DNA from 4 places in the Sessilibacter sp. MAH3 genome. Region 4 is predicted to be linked to each of the others. Evidence: predicted binding sites of a transcription regulator. Region 4 holds the regulator's gene; each other region holds the start of a gene.

Region 1 (4,726 bases), on a different contig from region 4:
AGATCCATTACTCGGCGGAATTACCGGCGGCGGTGGTGCGATAACTGGCGCATAAAACGGATCAGAATCCGGTGTCGGCATTCTGGATTGACCCGCGCAGCCCGCCAGACTTATTAATGGAATTACGCAGAGAGATAAACGCTTGTAGAAATTAAATAATTGAGTCATTTTTTGTACTTCTTTGCTTTAGCATCCACAAACAGTCGCACCGTTATTCGTTATTATTTTCTGTTGTTTGCGAGAATGATGAATGCAACTATTTACTGCACGGTTATTAATGCCAAATTAAAGATTTTGACTAATAAACTGCAACATTTGATCGGCCGTAGTCACAACCTTTGAATTTAATTCGTAAACACGTTGCGTAGTAATCATATTTACCATTTCTTCGACAATATCCACGTTAGAGTTTTCGAGTGTACCTTGTAATAAATCCCCTAAACCATTTTGACCCGGCGTACCTGTTAGGGGATTACCACTTGCGGCGGTTTCATAAAATAAGTTGCCGCCAAAGGCTTCTAAACCCGATGGATTAATAAAGTCGACAATTTCAATCGTGCCAATTTGAGTTGGGTTAGTTTGCCCTCTGATATTGGCGGTCACAATTCCGTCTGTACCAATAGTTAATGTACTGGTATTTTCTGGAACGGTAATAGCAGGATCGAGTAATAAACCATTGGCATTTACCAAGTCACCATCGGAATTTAAATGAAATTGGCCGTTACGTGTGTATGCAGTTGTACCATCGGGTAACGCTATTTGAAAAAAACCGCGACCGCTAATGGCTACATCCAATGCTTGATCGGTAACTTGTAAACTGCCTTCTGTAAATTGTTTTTGCGTACTTACCACGCGCACACCAGTACCTAGCTGCAAACCCGACGGTAAGGTTGTATCTTGGGTTGATTGCGCACCGGGTTGACGAGTAATTTGATAAATTAGATCTTCAAATACTGCGGCATCACGCTTATAACCAACGGTCGATGCATTAGCCAGATTATTTGAAATGGTTGTTAGTTGGGTGTCTTGAGCACTTAAACCCGTTTTACTTACATACAGTGCTGCGTGCATAAATACCTCTGATGTTCAATATTTTTAATAAAAAATTGGGTCCGTTAAATTAGCTGGTATTTTTTGACAAAAAACTACCGAATTACTTTTTGGAACCTCTGATTAACTCATCCATGATTTAATCAGAGGACAGAAATTGAAAATGCGATTTCCAATTTCTTCACAATTTCGATCACTTATAGTTCTTGAAATTGGTGACACATCCTTGTGTCACCGGAAACTCTAGGTTAACCAGAGTTTCTTTTTATTTAAGAAAGCTGCAAAAGTTTAAGATTTGCATCGGCATTCTCTTCTACGGTTGACATTAATTTTATTTGTGTCTCGTATTGTCGAGCCAAAGCAATAACCGAGGTTAATTCACTGATGGTATTAACATTACTGGTTTCTAAAAATCCGGCAATTACCGTGACGGAAGGATCATCAACAAATTCACCACCATCTCGTAATCTAAATAAACCGTCTTCACCTTTTTCTACATTTTCAAGATCAGGATTAACCAATCGCAAACGATTAATATTGGCAAGCGCTTCTGGCCCTTGCCCCTGAATTTGCACACTGAGCGTACCATCCTTTGCAATTTGTAGTTTCTCAAGCGGTGGTAGAATAATTGGACCACCCTCGCCTAAAACCGGTAAACCATTACCGGTATGCAAAATACCTTCTGGGCTAATGACAAAATTACCGGCTCTTGTTAACGCCTCAGAACCGTCTGCCGTAGCAACCACCAAAAAACCATCACCCTCAATAGCAACGTCAAGATCGCGTCCGGTTAAATTTAAGGAGCCATGACTAAAATCGGTTGCGGGCCGCTCTGTTTGCGAATAGGCGCGAGTTGGAATGCCGTCACCGTAATAAACGCCCATGCTGCGCGCTTGCTCAAAGTCGGCTCTAAAGCCTGTTGTGTTGGCGTTCGCCAAATTATTGGCTCTGGCGGTTTGTGCTAACATATTATTTTTTGCACCCGTCATGGCGATATAAATTGCTCTATCCATATTCAAGGGCTCTCACAATACTAAAGAAAAAACATAAGCTGTCGAAAACATTAAAACCGGCTTATGACAAAAAATTACCGCTTTTTATTAAGTGAGCAAAGCCGATGCCATAGAAAAATAAAAACAAAAAAAAGGCGACTTTCGTCGCCCAAATCGCACAGTCAATTCTTTTTTAACGGATATTAATAATGGTTTGCGTGACCTGATCAGCCGTCTCAACCGTTTTAGAGTTTGCTTGATAATTACGTTGCGCAATAATCAATTGCACAAGCTGCTCGGTTAAATCGGTATTTGATTCCTCTAATACACCCGAGTTAACTAAGCCTAGCGCGGCAGAACCTGGAGCGCCAATATTTGCTTCGCCCGATTGAAAAGTTTGTGCCCAAGAATTATTGCCTACCGGTTGTAATCCTTGGTTGTTGGTGAATTCCGCGAGCGCAACTTGACCCACAACACTAGATTGTCCGTTGGTAAATCGGGCAAATATGATTCCAAACTCGTCAATTTCTAATCCCGATAATCGACCGGTGGTAAATCCGTCTTGTGAAACATCGGCAACACCAAAATTAGAGCCAAATTGAGTAGAACCGCGATAATTAATCGTCAGTGTTGCACGTGCAGGGTCCGTTGCCTGAGGGTCAGACCAATTTAGAATGTCAAATTCGGTTGCTCCGGCAACACCATCTACCGCGCTTAAATTACCGGTAGAATCAAACGTTAATAGGTTGGGAACTGGATTACCGGTGGCATCAACCGAAGCTGCGGCTCCGTCGATATAAGTGTAGGCTTGCCATTGTGAAGGGCCACCGGCTGGCGAGTTTTGTACGTAATATTGTGTCAGCGTATGCGATACGCCTAATGAATCAAATATTGTCACTGACGTAACGCTGTTATAGCTGGCCGCATCTGTTGAATCAAACGTAGTTACCAGCGGTGGTAATTCACCGGCATCGAGATTAATTCGCCAATCAACATCGACGGTTTGTTGGGGCGCAATATTATCGGTTGATAATTGAAGATCGGTTAATACACCGATGATGTTATTGTCATCGTCGGCTCCAAAACCTTGAACAATAGATCCTGAGTTATTGACCAAAAAACCACTCTCGTTAACACCGAAGGTTCCGTCGCGGGTATAATTTAATTCACCACCGGCATCAACAATAAAAAACCCTTCACCACTTATAGCAAGGTCTAATTCATTTTCGGTGTAAGCCAGATTACCTTGGTCAAATGATTGCGCCACCTCGGTGACTCGTACACCATCGCCAACTTCTAAAGAGCCTGATCCAAATAATGAGTTTGCGTAAATATCACCAAATTCGGTTCGACTTTCCTTAAACCCTATGGTTGAAGCGTTCGAAATATTATTACCCGTCACTTCAAGGTCAATATTTGCCGCACGAATTCCACTGAGACCAATATTAAATGACATAATTTACTCCATCGAACCGAATAAAACGGTGTTTTTATTGTTCATTAAACTGAATAACATCGTTAATGCTGTATGCGCCTATACCGGCAAGGTTTAGCGTGAGCTCTCCGTTTCCACCAACGGTGACACTGTTAACATTTGCGCTTAAGCCAGTATCCAATTGTGTCGTACTGCCATTAATATCTGCGGTTACCGTAATTCGGTATTCACCGCTGTCGATGTTAGATCTTGATGATTGCCAGTCGATAAGCTCGCCGTTAACTTCGGCAAAACTGCCATCCCAGCGGAAAACCAATTCCCCAGCGGCTTGAGTTCCTAATGGAATTCGATCGACAAAACTGCCTGCGCTGTCGAATATATCGATATTAACGTCGTTGCTGGAAGCAGGTAATTGCACTTGTCCAGAAACCACGCCACCGGGTGCTAATAAGGCGGTATTGGAAGGAACGGTTACCGAAGTTCCAACCAGCGACGAAGCGGCCAAAGCTTGGTTAGATAAAAATGAACTGCTAAAGTCTGTAAAATTATTGTTTAATTCACCCAGGCTTTCTAATTGTGAAAATTGCGCAAGTTGTGCGACGAATTCACTGTTTTCTTGGGGTTCTAATGGGTTTTGATTTTGCAATTGCGTTGTTAATAATTGCAAAAAAACATCTCTACCTAGATCGTCGCCGTCATCCGTTTCTTCTGTAGCGCGGTTTTCAAGTGAGAAACGACTTAGTACCGATTCAACATTGGAAATATCCATTATTTAATCTCCGCAAAAAGCCCTACTGACCAAGCGTTAATATTCTTTGCATCATTGATTTCGCTGAATTAAGCACTTCAACGTTCATTTGATAGGCCTTTGAGCTTGAGATCATGTTCGTCAATTCTTCTACGGCATTTACATTGGGGTAAAATACGTAACCGTCTTCGTTGGCGAGAGGATGGCCCGGCTCGTAACGTTGCTGCAACGGCGCATTTGATTCGACAACACCTAAAACTTGAACACCACTGGTTTCACTGGGTCCTGCATCAAGAGTATCAAAATTAATATCCAAGGCCTCCTTCGCCACCGCGGCAAAAACTGGGTGGCGAGCGCGATAGGTTTCGTCAATACTCGATGCAGCGGACTCAGCGTTAGCCAAATTACTTGCCGTGGTATTAATTCGAACCGTATTTGCGCTCAGTGCCGACGCAGATGTTCTAAAGACATCGCCTAATGACATAATTTTTTACCTCTATT
Region 2 (4,726 bases), on a different contig from region 4:
AGTCACTTAAACCAACAAAAGACCATAGAAGCTTATTATTTAAATTTTCGCAATCAATTAGATAATACCACTGGTGGCTCAATTCAGGATTTGGTCAACAAACGCGCTTATTTAAAACAGCTCACTGATTTACGGGATTCTCAGCAGGCAAACTTAACCATTATTGAACAACAGACCGTAAAGGCTGAGCGTCATTGGTCAAAACTTCATCATAAACGCCTTAAAATTGAAGAGCTGATTGAGTCTATCAAACAAGATCTAACTAAAGCCGATGATCTTAGAACGCAAAAATTGTTAGATGAGCTTTCTGGAATACGTTACCACGATAAAAACTCTTAATTTTGTACTATAGGAACCTCTAATTAACTCATCCATGATTTAATCAGAGGACAGAAATTGAAAATGCGATTTCCAATTTCCTCACCATTTCAATCACTTACCGTTCTTGAAATTGGCGACACATCCTTGTGTCGCGAGAAACTCTAGGTTAATCAGAGTTTCCTATAAGAACCTCCGATTAACGCATCCATAATTTAATCAAAGAAAAGAAATTGAACGTACAATTTCCAAATTCTTTCCAATCTATTTACAATTTCAATCACTTACCGTTCTTGAAATTGGCGACGCATCCTTGCTTGTGTTGCTAGAAACTCTCGGTTATTCAGAGTTTCCTATAGAAAATTCCGATTAACCGAGCGTTTTCTATTATCTCACGCGTGAACCATTTTTAATTCCCAAAACCATCAAACTAAATGTCGTTTTTTTACGTATATCTTCCTGTTGCGCATATTTTTTTACGAAGTTCTCAATTTTTTAACTGTTAATGCCTATTTTAATAAGATATAAATGAAGAGTTTGATATTCTCGGCACAATTATAATGAGTGGTAGATAACTGACAGTATGAATATATTAATCACTGGTGGCACCGGCTTTATTGGCCGACATTTTATACAGCAATACACTCAATACCAATACACAGTACTTATCCATAATCGTCCACCTAAACATTTGCCTGACAATGTTCAAACCATTACCGATCTTAGCAAGTTAACTGACCTAAATAATTTTGATGCGGTAATAAACCTAGCCGGAGCGCCCATTGTTGGCAAACGTTGGACTGAAGAGTACAAGCAAAAAATTCGTACCAGTCGATTAAATACCACACAACAGCTTTGTACTTTATTTACCGTTACTACGAATAAACCTAAGGTTTTTCTGTCTGGGTCAGCAATCGGCATATACGGCGATACCGGCGTTGGTAAAATAGACGAAAGCAACGAGTTGAGTATTCGCGAAGACGATTTTGCGCAACAGTTGTGCCTTGATTGGGAAAAAATCGCTCGTACCATTACCGATACACGTTTGATTTTATTACGTACCGGTATTGTACTGGGTCGCGATGGCGGTGCCTTACAACAAATGCTACCGGCATTTAAGTTAGGTTTGGGCGGACCTCTTGGTGATGGTCAACAATACATGTCTTGGATTCATGTATCCGACATGGTTAAAGCGATAGACTTCTTGCTCAATTCGAGTCAGAGCGAAGGTCCATTCAATATGGTTGCTCCAAATCCGGTGACAAATTCAGAGTTTTCACAATCTCTGGCGGTTACCCTAAAGCGTCCGGGGTTTTTACGAGTTCCTAAAATTGTAATGAAATTTACCCTTGGTGAAGCTCATCAGCTATTATTTGACAGTCAGAACATTTTACCAGCCCGATTACAACAACAGGGCTTTAAATTTGATTACCCTTATATAAAAACTGCGCTTCAGGCGCTGGTGGGTAAAAAGTCATGAGCTTTGGGTTATAACATTTGCTATGAATGCTTTGCAATTTTTTGATCAATATACACTAGCCAGTCTTCGCGAAATTATGGAGGAAGATTTTCCGGCACTTTTACAAACCTATCGTGACGATGTTCTTGATAAATTCCAAACTATCGAATCATCAAAAGCAGCTGGCGAAACCTTATTATTGAAAAAAACCGTGCACAGCTTAAAAGGTAGTAGCGGCAATGTTGGTGTTATGCGCCTTATTGATATATGCCAGCATATTGAAGAACTGTGTGTACGTCGTCTTGAATCTGTTGATGCCGATGCACATTCGTTGCGTCAGTTAGAAGATAGGGTAACGTTTTATTTGAGTGCGTTATTAGAATTGAAAGAACCACTGCTTAAAGAAATAGATCTCTTGCTTGCAAACAATCCCATTTAATGTTGAATAATCTCCCAATATATTTAGGGAACTCTGATTAATCTTGTCATGTTTTAATCAGACCATTGCAATTAAAAATGCAATTTCTGATTCCTTTGCAATTTTAAACACTCACAGTGGTTGAAATTGATCACATCTCTGTTTCGCTGAAAAGTTTAGATTTCGCGGAACTCACTCTGATTTTTTCTAAATTCAAAGATCTCTGTAATTCTACTGATTACATCGGCTTGTTGTGTGCGTCTCAATAAATAGGCTTCTTGCCATAATAGTTATCTATCTGCAATTAACAAAACGCATAAATTTTTGCTGGCTGATCATTTTTAATCACTGAGTATGAGTTTGGCTCTTCATTTGCTTAGTATCCTCCATGAATTTACTTATCACTTGCGTATTAAATTTAGAGGCAAACAATTGCCTCTCTTAACATAGGTGGCCGTATGACATCTGGAATCAATGCTCTGGTCGTTAAATCCGATAAATTTGAGGTATCTGCCAATAGTAATTCTCGATCAGAGCTCCGTTCAAATGACGATAAATCGTTTGAGCAGGTTTTTGACGAAACAAATCGAAATAACGACACCAAAAAATTATCTTCTAATAATAAGGATTCCACCGACGAAAGAATTTCCAGCAAAAACAACAGTGCTGATCGAGATACGGCAACGTCTGAAAATACCGAAAATAATTCGCGCGCAGACGGCTTTCAAAACACGAGAGATGCTAGCTCTGAGCTAAGCGAGGAGAATTCATTGGAGCCAACATCGTCAACTTTGGCAACGTCGCAATCGCCACTGGTAGAAGCATTTATTTCAGATTTACACCTAGATGGTGAACTTGAGGGCCAATCGCCATTATTAATAGCGACATCCAGCACAGGCGGTTTAGGCCAATTAACAACCGGTGCGGAATTGCTTGAGCAGTCTGGGTTTGGTGGATTGTCGGCATATTCAAACTTATTGCAATCGGAAAGCTTGATATCTAAAAATAGTCTAAATGCCTCAAATGGTTTGAATAAATCTGCATTGTTGAACGTAAGTCAAGGTGACTATGAATTAAATGGCCTAGCGCTAGATTCAGATTTAAATGCAGATGTATTGGATAATAATGCGCAAAACAGCAAGTTTTCTGCAAAATTTGATAGTCTGCTTAATATTGCGGGTTTGAATAACTCTACGGAAATCGATACGCTTAATCCAATTGACAATAAAGTAAGCCAATATATTAATGGTCAGATCAGTGGTATATTAAATCCGTCAGATGCGCTTAGATCAACACCCACGACAACCAGTTTATTTGTTGGGCATGGCATAACTTCTCCCGCTTGGGGAGCGGATGTTGCCGAAAAAGTTTTATGGTTGGCGAGCCAAGGATTATCAGAGGCCGAAATTCAACTGGATCCACCGGAGCTAGGCCCATTACAAGCTAGAATTGTTGTACATAACGATCAAGCTCAAGTCAGTTTTAACAGTCACTCTTCGCAAGTACGCGATGCATTGGATCAAACGGCTAACCGCTTGAGAGAACTTTTTTCCCAGGAAGGTTTAAACTTAGTGGATGTTAATATTTCTGGTCAGTCTAATCAGGAGCAACGTCAAGAGAGTAATAACCAGGCAGAAAATGACAATCTAGTGAATTCTGGCGGTATTGAAGAAAATACGGAAGTCACCCACGTAACACCCGTGAATACTCATACCCGTTTGGTAGATAGCTACGCTTAATTTGCGTTTTAATCACTTTTGAATAAGCTCTGATTAAATTATGGAAGAATTAATCAGAGCTTTCTTACGACTGCTTAATAGAACGATTTCTTTTTAAGTCATTAACTATTGGCTTTGTAACTAAATAGTTTTTTCTTGCGATTTTGGTGTTGTTGGCTAAACATATTTTGCTCTAACCGCCATTAAAAATACTGTATTCAAAACCTAAATTCATTTAAAACGCTCGGCGACACAAGAATGTGTCGTCTGTTCTGAGTAGGGTAAGTGTTTGAGCGTGCGAAAAATTTCAAATCGCGCTTTCAATTGTTTTTTTTCTTTTCTCTGCATTATTCACGAACAAATTCATCAGACGTTTCCATTTAACAATTCTTGAAAATCCTCAAACCTGTGCTACACCAGTGAAGGCGCGATTATTCAGCATCGTGTTATTCAGGCATAGCCTTTGCTGATTCTAAATCTACAGCATTAACTACAAAAAAATGACGAGATCTTGACATGGCTGACGAAGAACAGGCAGCAGAAGAATCCAGCGGCGGTGGAAAAAAGAAACTCATTCTATTAATTGTTGGCGCTTTAATTTTAATTTCGGTTTCGGTTGGCGGAACCGTCGCAGTATTGACTATATTCAAGGAAGATCCTCCGGCTGTTGAAGAGGCTGATGATGCCGCCATGGAAGAAAAATCCATGGAGGAAACGAAAATGCCAGCGGTATATTTTCCATTAAATCCATCATTATTAATGACCTATAACGTTCGTGGTCGCCAGCGTTACGCACAAATTGATATTACATTA
Region 3 (4,726 bases), on a different contig from region 4:
CGAATCACCGGCGCGTGCGGCCTCGATAGCTGCGTTTAAAGCGAGCAAGTTGGTTTGATCGGAAATGCTTGTGATAGTCGATACGAAATCATTGATGCTTCCCGCGGTATCTGAAAGCCCGGCAATACTGGTTGTCATGCCAGACATACGATGCCCCATTCCTTGCATTGAACGAATAATATCGTGGAGAGACGTTGAAGAAACGTCGAACAAGTTATTGATACTGGCTACCGTGGTTGTCTGCTTCTCTACGCGTTCAAAAGACTCGAGCACGGTTTGACGAATACCACTGATTTGGTAGAGCGATCTCAACAGGTTGTGAATGAGTTGATCTTTGAATAACGATTGTGGCGAGCTGCCTGAATCATCCGCTTGCGCGCTGAGAGCTTGGTTTTCCATCCGCAATGACGATAGCTCGTCTTCTAGTTCTCGGATCTTTCGGCTTAACTGCTCATTTTCGGATTGTTGTTTCGTGAGCGACGACGCTAGTACAAACATTCGTTGGCTACCTTGGCGCAAGAGAGATGAATAGTAAGCGTAGTCGTTAAAAGCTATTTATGCCTGTTTTTCGGTTTTCTAGGAGAAGAGGTGTAGATCAGTAATATCGCATTGAATCTAGGGGTGAGTTTAGATCGGAATCAGGCAGAAGGCGTTGGTCAGGCAGGACACTAAAACTGTATTTTGTTCACGTTTGAACAGATTGCGCGCTCTGTGCAGTTGCTCGCGATTATGTGATCTTCTAAAGCAGCGCCCTTTACATTGGGCGCCAAACGCATTGCCTTAACTTTGCTGGCTAGAAAGCTTTAGCTCAAGTGCTGTAACGAGCGCTTCTAATTCTTTGACTCGTGCTTCTGTTTGTTCCAGTACCTTGGTTTGAGCATCGAATTCAACTCGGCTTACTAATTTGTGTTCTTGGATGACTTTCTCAATGATGGAGTCGAATACAGGATTAGAGAGAGGATTCGGTATTTTATTAATTAGATCTTCAAATGGATTCATAAACTGAGGCCGAATGTCATCGTTAATAGGAAGTTGGCTATTATGTCATTATGCCTGCGGTTTTTAAAAACGTTCGCTACCAATGTTTTCGCAATACAGTAAGGTGTTAGCAACTCCAAGAGTCATAAGTAATTGAAGTTGAGAAGAAAATGGAAGGTGCGTTTTAACTTTTGTCCTTTGATTAAATCATGGCGGAGTTAATGAGAGCTCTTTTAGGTAAACAGTATTTGATTTAGGTAAACAGTTTTTGGGCGTATTTGCGGGCTTGGTTTTGGTGAGGTTTTTTTGGATATAGCTCAAGCTATCTAATTATTTTTCATGAGTGTTTAATTTTCTGATTTAGTTCATAAAGTATTACTGCCCTGAATTGGCTGATCAAATCATTGATTTGCATTATTTTGGTGCTTCCTATTTGCGGTTTCCCTTCAAGATATCTTTCTAAATTCTAAGAAAATTAAAGTTTTTTGAGTTTTTAGAAGAGGTTTGATCACAAAGTGACCTTTTTTGGTGATGTTTTGATTTGATGGATAGTTCCATTAATGAAAAATCTACTGGTGAAAATACCAAACTCTTTGTTTATAGTTCACACGCACTGTAAATGTACTTGTACGTGATATTTGTCGCAATTTAATGCATTTCGTTATAAGCATTACCAATATGGGCGCGCCCGCAGTGGTAAGAACATGGCGGTAAGTCTTTGTAATGCATGAAAAAAGTGCTTTTGGCATGTCAAGTGCTAAATCGGTGAGCGGGCTGATTATCTCACTTCTTTTAGAAATACTCGGTCAAAATTACAAGATCAAAGAGCACACTTTTGGAGACTCAACGAATGAAATTGGCAAAAAGTTTGATGGCTGGAGCTGTCGCTGCTGTTGTATTGGGTTCAACAACTGCCATGGCAGAAGTAAGTACCAATATCGGTTTATCAAGCGACTACGTTTGGCGTGGTGTCACTCAAACCGCAAATGGTGCTGCAATTTCTGGTGGTATCGATTACACAGACGAAAGTGGTTTCTTCGCAGGTACTTGGTTGTCAAATACCGACTTTGGCAGTAACGAAGTGGATTTGTACTTAGGTTACGCCGGTGAAGCCGGTGATTTAGGTTATAGCGTTACTTACAACTATTACCTATACCCAACTACTGATGATATTAACTTCGGTGAAGTCTTACTTGATTTTAGCTACAACATATTCAGCGCTGGCGTTGCTTACACCGTAAACAGCGAAGTTGATGAGCCTGAAAGATTTGTAGAAGGTGACGTGCACTACTACTTCGGTGCAGGTTTTGATCTAGGTAACGACTGGGGCTTGGGCCTTACTTACGGTTACTACGATTTCGACCACGACGGCGATGCTGTTTTAGATGAGCAAGGTGTAGGCAGTTACGGTTACTTCCAAGTTGACCTATCTAAGTCATACGGCGATTGGGGTGATATCACTATCTCTCTAAGCGACGCTGACGAAGAGTCTGGTGAAGAAGATCCATTAGCGTGGATTTCTTGGACCAAAACTTTCTAAGTTATTTGCCGCGCTTAGCGCGGCATTTTGACCCCTAGCGATTGCAACATTCAAAACTCTAATTTTTTAGAGAGAGATATAAGTTCGGATGTGGTGGTGCAGACTCAGGTCAACCGAACCTAACATCGATGAAATTGTTCGCGGGGCTAACAAGTTTTCGCAATGGGTGGTTGCTTCCAAATATTGCACCAACTGTCTGAGCAACAATCGAGCGTTTCACGCTGGCAAACTTAAAGCACATTTTTAGGGGATAAATATGAAATTAGTTACCGCGGTTATCAAGCCGTTCAAATTGGACGCTGTTAGAGAGGCTCTATCCGATATCGGTGTTCAGGGTATTACGGTTACTGAAGTGAAAGGCTTTGGTCGCCAAAAAGGTCACACCGAGTTGTACCGCGGCGCGGAGTATGTTGTTGACTTCCTGCCGAAGACCAAACTCGAAGTAGCGGTTTCCGATGATCAACTAGAAGCAGTTGTTGAGGCCGTTAGCAAAGCCGCTCACAGCGGCAAAATCGGAGATGGCAAAATCTTCGTTTCAAACCTAGAACAGGTCATTCGAATTCGTACTGGTGAGTCTGGCGAAGACGCGCTGTAAGCAGCTAGTTAATGCTGAATTTTGTTTTAAAAAATCGATAAATTGGAGCCTTGGGGATCTGCTATGGAAAACAATGTTTATGAACTCCAGTACGCTCTGGACACATTCTATTTTCTTGTGTGCGGAGCGTTAGTGATGTGGATGGCGGCGGGTTTTGCCATGCTGGAGTCAGGCTTGGTTCGCGCCAAAAACACCACTGAAATTCTTACCAAAAACGTCGCGTTATTCGCAATCGCTTGTACCATGTATTTAGTGTGTGGTTACGAATTTATGTACGGCGGCGGTTATTTCCTAACTGGAACTGATAGCGTCGCTTCTATGACAGAAGAAGCGATTGCCGGCGTTCTTTCATCTCAAGCAGATTTCCGCAATGGTGTTGAAGACTCTTCTCTACCTTATTCAGGTGCTTCAGATTTCTTCTTCCAAGTAGTATTCGTTGCTACCGCTATGTCGATTGTTTCTGGTGCAGTTGCTGAGCGTATGAAGCTTTGGGCGTTCTTGTTGTTCGCAGTTGTTATGACCGGCGTTATCTATCCAATGGAAGGTGGCTGGACTTGGGGCGGTAACTCTGTATTTGGTTTGTTCGAGCTAAGCTATAGCGACTATGCGGGTTCTGGTATCGTTCACTTGGCAGGTGCCGCAGCAGCGCTTGCGGGTGTGCTTGTACTTGGTCCACGTAAAGGTAAATACGGTCCTAACGGTGAAATCAACGCGATCCCAGGTGCAAACCTACCTTTGGCAGCTCTAGGTATGTTCATTCTTTGGATGGGTTGGTTCGGCTTCAACGGTGGTTCTACTTTACAGCTATCTGCCATTGGCTCTGCAAACGAAGTAGCAAGTGTATTCTTAAATACTAACGCAGCTGCTTCTGGTGGTTTAATTGCGGCTCTACTTGTTGCGCGCATCTTATTTGGTAAAGCAGACTTAACCATGGCTCTTAACGGTGCCTTAGCTGGTTTGGTGGCGATTACCGCAGAACCTGCTGATCCATCGCCTTTGCTAGCAACCATTATTGGTGTTATTGGTGGCGTATTGGTTGTGTTCAGCATTCTTGCTTTGGATAAATTGAAAATCGACGATCCTGTCGGCGCAATTTCCGTTCACGGTGTGGTTGGTATTTGGGGTGTGTTGGCAGTTCTATTGTCAGACTCAGATGCAACCTTCAGTGGCCAAATCGTAGGCCTACTAACCATCTTCGTTTGGGTATTCGTAACAAGCTTGGTTGTTTGGTACATCATCAAATTAATCATGGGTGTTCGCGTAAGCGAAGAAGAAGAGTTTGAAGGTGTTGATATCTCTGAATGTGGTATGGAAGCGTACCCTGAGTTCACTGGAAAATAATTTCCCATTCTGCAAAAAAAAGCCCGCTTAATGCGGGCTTTTTTGTTCTAACATCTCGGTGTTTTTAAACACAACTTTAATCTAGATCAGTTAAATTATTCATCAGTGCTATTAGATAGTAGTTGAATAGATAGTAGTTGAATAGATAGTAGTTGAATAGATAGTAGTTGAATAGATAGTAGTTGAATAGATAGTAGTTGAATCTGGCTTCTGATTTGAAGCTATTTAAAAGGTTGGATTTAGGAATTAACTGGTTGTGGGTCGGTCGTACA
Region 4 (4,726 bases):
CAGCGATCAACCCATAAATATTGACGCCGACAGAGCCGAGCGAAATGACAAAACCGGAGTAACCATTTTCTCTGGCAACGCCAAACTCAAACAAGGCACCTTGGTAATCGTCGCAGATACCATCACCATTCATCATAAGCCCGAAGGCGTAGAAAGTATTACAGCGACAGGAAATCCAGCAACGCTTGAACAAAAACCCAAAATCGACAAACCCACGGTTAAAGCCGAAGCTAAACGCATTCACTACTCTGTCATCAATGAGAAAATCAAACTGTCCGTAAATGCGCAAATTGATCAGGGCGACGGCTCGAAAATCAACAGCGATACCATCGATTACGACCTTAAAGACTCCTATGCCGTAGCGTCGGGTGAGAATCGAGTGAAGTTGATTATTCAACCTCAAAATAAAGACACCACAAACACCAACCAATAAACCTTGTTAAATCTTTCAATTAATCACTACCAGCACTAAGAGTTATGAGTCGACTGAGCGCTAAAAATTTGGCCAAAAGCTACGGATCGAGACAAATCGTATCCGACGTTTCATTTTCTGTGTCAACGGGAGAAGTTGTTGGCTTACTCGGCCCAAATGGTGCGGGAAAGACCACGTGTTTTTACATGATTGCAGGAATTGTTAAAGCCGATCACGGCAGCGTTTGGATCGACAACGAAGACATTACCAATCTTCCCATGCATGGCCGCGCCAGACGCGGACTTGGCTATCTCCCACAAGAAGCATCGGTATTTAGAAAGCTATCGGTCAAAGACAATATTTTAGCAATCTTAGAGACTCGATCCGATTTATCTGCAACAGATCGCAAAGACCGAGCGCAACAACTTTTAGAAGAATTTCACATCACCCACGTACAAGACAGCCAAGGCATCGCCCTATCCGGTGGTGAACGTCGTCGCGTCGAAATTGCTCGCGCGCTAGCGACAGAACCACGCTTTATCCTTCTTGACGAACCCTTTGCCGGCGTGGACCCAAAATCCGTCGGTGATATCAAGCAAATTATTGAACACCTTCAATCACGAGGAATTGGCGTACTCATTACCGACCACAACGTTCGCGAGACCTTAGATATCTGCGAGAAAGCCTATATTGTGGGCGGCGGGTTTATCATTGCCGAAGGCGACGCTGAGACGGTTTTATCCAATCAAAAAGTCAGAGACACTTATTTGGGTGAAGGCTTTAAGCTCTAAATTGAGCGGCCACCTCAACCGACCCTCAATAAAACAACAAAAGCCTCAACACCTATCAAAGGACCCAAAAAAAGACTCTTTTTTAGCCTACAAGACCACCCAAAAGACATTTTAGGCGACATTAAAAAACCGCTTTACCTTGCTGTTGAAATAGGCGAACATTGGTCTTACTGTTAAGTGATCAACAAGTAATCCCCTCCGCTAAAGCACTCGCTGTTCTTTTATTTTTTCCCTCAAAACATTTATTTAAAGAGAATTCAAGGTTGGGCATATTTTTTGCTTAATAGCTGTTGCAAAAACGCCCCTTTCAAGTCTACACTGACACTAAGCTTGATCAGAATCAGCTCCGATTCTGACACCGTTTTTGGAAGTAGTGTCAAGTTATGAAACAATCATTACAGCTAAAAATGGGTCAACAATTAACGATGACCCCTCAGTTGCAGCAAGCCATTCGCCTGCTACAACTCTCAACGCTCGATCTTCAACAAGAGATTCAAGAAGCTCTTGAGTCTAATCCCATGCTCGAAGTTAGCGAATCCGATGACTCTCACCTTGATAGCGGTGAGTCCGGCGACAACAGCGAACAACCCAACGAAATTTCCGACAACTTCAGCGAAGAAAAAGTTACCGCAACCGCATCCGAATCCGATTCTGGCGACGCCCAAGAAGGCGAATGGCAGGAAAACATTCCCGAGGATTTACCCGTTGATACCCAGTGGGACGACATTTACCAAGGCAGCAGCAACTCTTCCTCGTCATCAGCCGTAGAACGAGACGACAGCTTTTTCGACAGCCAAATCGACAACACCGAGACCCTTCAAGAATACTTACTGTGGCAATTGAATCTGACTCCAATGTCAGAAACCGATCGAACCATTGCTTTAGCAATCATAGACTCGGTAGAGCCCAGCGGTTTGCTCTCAAGCAGTATCGAGGAGATTTTTCACGGCCTACGCGGTGACTGGCGTGAGAATGACGAAGATGCCGAACAAGAAAGCGGTGAGCTTGAAGCTTCTGAACCTCTAAACGAAGACGCAGATACAGACGCAGATACAGACGAAGACCTAAGCCTAGACGAAGTGATTGCGGTTCAACACCGACTTCAACTGTTTGATCCTATCGGCTCTTGCAGCGTCGATTTGTCTGAATGTTTGATGGTACAACTCAATCAATACGCCAAAGAAACACCCGGACTGGAAACCGCCAAGGCGGTAGTTGCAGAGCATCTAGCGTTACTTGGCAGTCGTGACTACAAACAGTTAATGCGTAAATGTCGCGTTAAAGAGCCCGAACTCAAAGTTGCGATCGATTTAATTCAGGAATTAACACCTCATCCCGGCGCTACTATCGGCAGCAGCGATACCAGCTATATCGTTCCCGATGTTTTTGTGAGCAAGCAAGAAGGTCGCTGGATCGTAGAGCTGAACCCAGAAATAGCCCCTAAAATTCGCATCAACAACAATTACGCCAGTCTTGTAAAGCGTGCCGATAGCAGCGAAGACAACACCTTCTTGCGAGATAATTTACAAGAAGCACGCTGGTTCTTGAAAAGTTTACAAAGCCGCAACGAGACTCTACTGAAGGTTGCAAGCTGCATTGTTGAAAAACAACAGGGCTTTTTAGATTTCGGCCCAGAATCCATGAAACCTCTAGTACTTCACGACATTGCCGAAGACGTAGGCATGCATGAGTCGACAATTTCACGGGTAACAACGCAAAAATACATGCACACGCCTCAAGGCATCTTTGAGTTAAAATACTTTTTCTCAAGCCACGTCAGCACAGACAATGGCGGCGAATGCTCTTCAACCGCAATACGTGCCATTATCAAAAAGCTGGTTGCCGCAGAAGACGCTCGCAAACCCTTAAGCGACAGCAAAATTACCGCGTTACTGGCAGATCAAGGCATTCAAGTCGCCCGAAGAACCATTGCGAAATATCGCGAATCCTTGGGTATTCCAGCCTCGAACGAACGTAAAAGACTGGTCTGACCAACCATGACTCGGTGATCTCGACCCTAATTCATACCCGATTACACGGGCTTAAAACCTGTGTAATCAATGACTTAACTCTGACATGAGGAATAACAATGACTCTTAGCATCAGTGGGCACCACGTCGAAGTCACCGACTCTATTCGAAATTATGTTGAAACTAAATTTGAAAAACTCGGCAAGCACAACCCGCAAATCACTACAATCAATGTTGTATTAAGGGTTGAAAAACAAAGACAAAAAGCAGAAGCTTCCGTACACATAAGTGGCAAAGATATATTTGCCGAGAGTGAATCTGACGATCTGTATATTGCCATCGATGAAATGGCCGTAAAATTAGATCGGCAATTGCTCAAACATAAAGAGAAAGCAACCAGCCACCGTTGATTATGGACCTCTCCAGCATTCTTACTCCCAGCCGCGTTAAATGTGGCTTGGAGGGATCAAGTAAAAAGCGAACATTAGAAAATGTCGCGCAATTCATTACTAAAGGATTCCCAGTTCTTGACGCTGATGAGCTCTTTCGCCGCCTGATGGCCCGCGAAAGGCTCGGCTCGACCGGAATCGGGCAAGGAATTGCGATTCCGCATTGCCGACTGGAAAACTGTACCGGCGTCATGGGAGCGTTATTTAAACTTAATACGCCATTGGACTTTGACGCCATCGATGACGCGCCCGTAGATCTGATCTTTACGCTGCTAGTCCCCGAGGAAGCGGATGACTCCCACCTTAAAACTCTGGCGAAAATCGCTGAGGTTTTGTCCCAAACCGAGCTGGTAAAAAAATTGCGCAACTGCAAAAGTGATGAAGAGTTGTACCAAGTTATTACCCAGCAGTAATCTTTCGTTTCGCGGAGCATAAAATGGAGTTGGTCATTGTTAGCGGCAGATCAGGCTCAGGCATCAGCAGTGCTTTACGTGCGCTGGAAGACGCCGGAATGATTTGTATCGACAACTTTCCAATTACCCTGCTCAAGTATTTGGTCACATCACAAACGGATCAGTCCAAACAATTCGCCGTAAGCATTGATGCGCGCAGTAACCTACAAGAGTTAGAAGCTTTCGATAGTTTGTTTCCACAGCTAGAGAGTTTATGCCGCAAGACACAAATCATTTTTTTGGATGCCCGAGACGATGTTCTCATTCAGCGTTTTAGTGAGACTCGCCGCAAACATCCGCTAACATCCGATAATGTTGATCTGAAAGACGCTATTTTGGCGGAGTCTGAGCTTTTAAGACCCATTCAAACCCGTGCAAGCCGAGTTATAGACACCAGTAATTTAAGTGTGCATGACCTTCGAAATCTGGTTCATAAATGGGTGACAGGTTCAGGAGCACCGCACATGGCGGTGCAGTTTCAGTCCTTCGGATTCAAACGCGGGTTGCCAGCTGATGCCGATCTAGTCTTCGATGTGCGCTGCTTACCCAATCCATTTTGGATTCCCAAGTTGCGCGGCTGTACGGGTAATGATCCAGAAGTTGTACAGTTTTTAAAGAGTCAATCAATGGTTCACGCTATGATCGATTCGAC

Evidence for each region. Region 4 encodes sigma-54, which starts transcription at its own class of promoters, with help from an activator protein. Its sites were predicted from a motif close to TGGCACANNNNTTGCNNT; they were not measured.
Region 1: flgF (flagellar basal-body rod protein FlgF) is a predicted target of sigma-54. The motif match lies at 2,156-2,173, and genes of this name have one in related genera.
Region 2: ACYQ2C_RS13605 (flagellar hook-length control protein FliK) is a predicted target of sigma-54. The motif match lies at 2,557-2,574, and genes of this name have one in related genera.
Region 3: ACYQ2C_RS05570 (TorF family putative porin) is a predicted target of sigma-54. The motif match lies at 1,722-1,739, and genes of this name have one in related genera.

What each region holds. Positions count from the first base shown of each region.
Region 1 covers NZ_BAAGIE010000007.1:103,781-108,506, reverse strand. The annotation lists gene flgH (flagellar basal body L-ring protein FlgH) at 1-168, opposite strand, end outside; gene flgG (flagellar basal-body rod protein FlgG) at 286-1,071, opposite strand; gene flgF (flagellar basal-body rod protein FlgF) at 1,320-2,063, opposite strand; gene flgE (flagellar hook protein FlgE) at 2,236-3,498, opposite strand; gene ACYQ2C_RS06285 (flagellar hook assembly protein FlgD) at 3,533-4,246, opposite strand; gene flgC (flagellar basal body rod protein FlgC) at 4,269-4,709, opposite strand; gene flgB (flagellar basal body rod protein FlgB) at 4,725-4,726, opposite strand, start outside.
Region 2 covers NZ_BAAGIE010000022.1:34,478-39,203, reverse strand. The annotation lists gene ACYQ2C_RS13620 (flagellar export protein FliJ) at 1-339, shown strand, start outside; gene ACYQ2C_RS13615 (TIGR01777 family oxidoreductase) at 902-1,798, shown strand; gene ACYQ2C_RS13610 (Hpt domain-containing protein) at 1,821-2,216, shown strand; gene ACYQ2C_RS13605 (flagellar hook-length control protein FliK) at 2,654-3,934, shown strand; gene ACYQ2C_RS13600 (flagellar basal body-associated FliL family protein) at 4,430-4,726, shown strand, end outside.
Region 3 covers NZ_BAAGIE010000006.1:116,338-121,063, reverse strand. The annotation lists gene ACYQ2C_RS05580 (methyl-accepting chemotaxis protein) at 1-498, opposite strand, end outside; gene ACYQ2C_RS05575 (accessory factor UbiK family protein) at 781-999, opposite strand; gene ACYQ2C_RS05570 (TorF family putative porin) at 1,829-2,518, shown strand; gene glnK (P-II family nitrogen regulator) at 2,775-3,113, shown strand; gene ACYQ2C_RS05560 (ammonium transporter) at 3,177-4,454, shown strand.
Region 4 covers NZ_BAAGIE010000008.1:72,203-76,928, forward strand. The annotation lists gene lptA (lipopolysaccharide transport periplasmic protein LptA) at 1-433, shown strand, start outside; gene lptB (LPS export ABC transporter ATP-binding protein) at 478-1,203, shown strand; gene ACYQ2C_RS06840 (RNA polymerase factor sigma-54) at 1,587-3,194, shown strand; gene hpf (ribosome hibernation-promoting factor, HPF/YfiA family) at 3,293-3,583, shown strand; gene ptsN (PTS IIA-like nitrogen regulatory protein PtsN) at 3,586-4,035, shown strand; gene rapZ (RNase adapter RapZ) at 4,059-4,726, shown strand, end outside.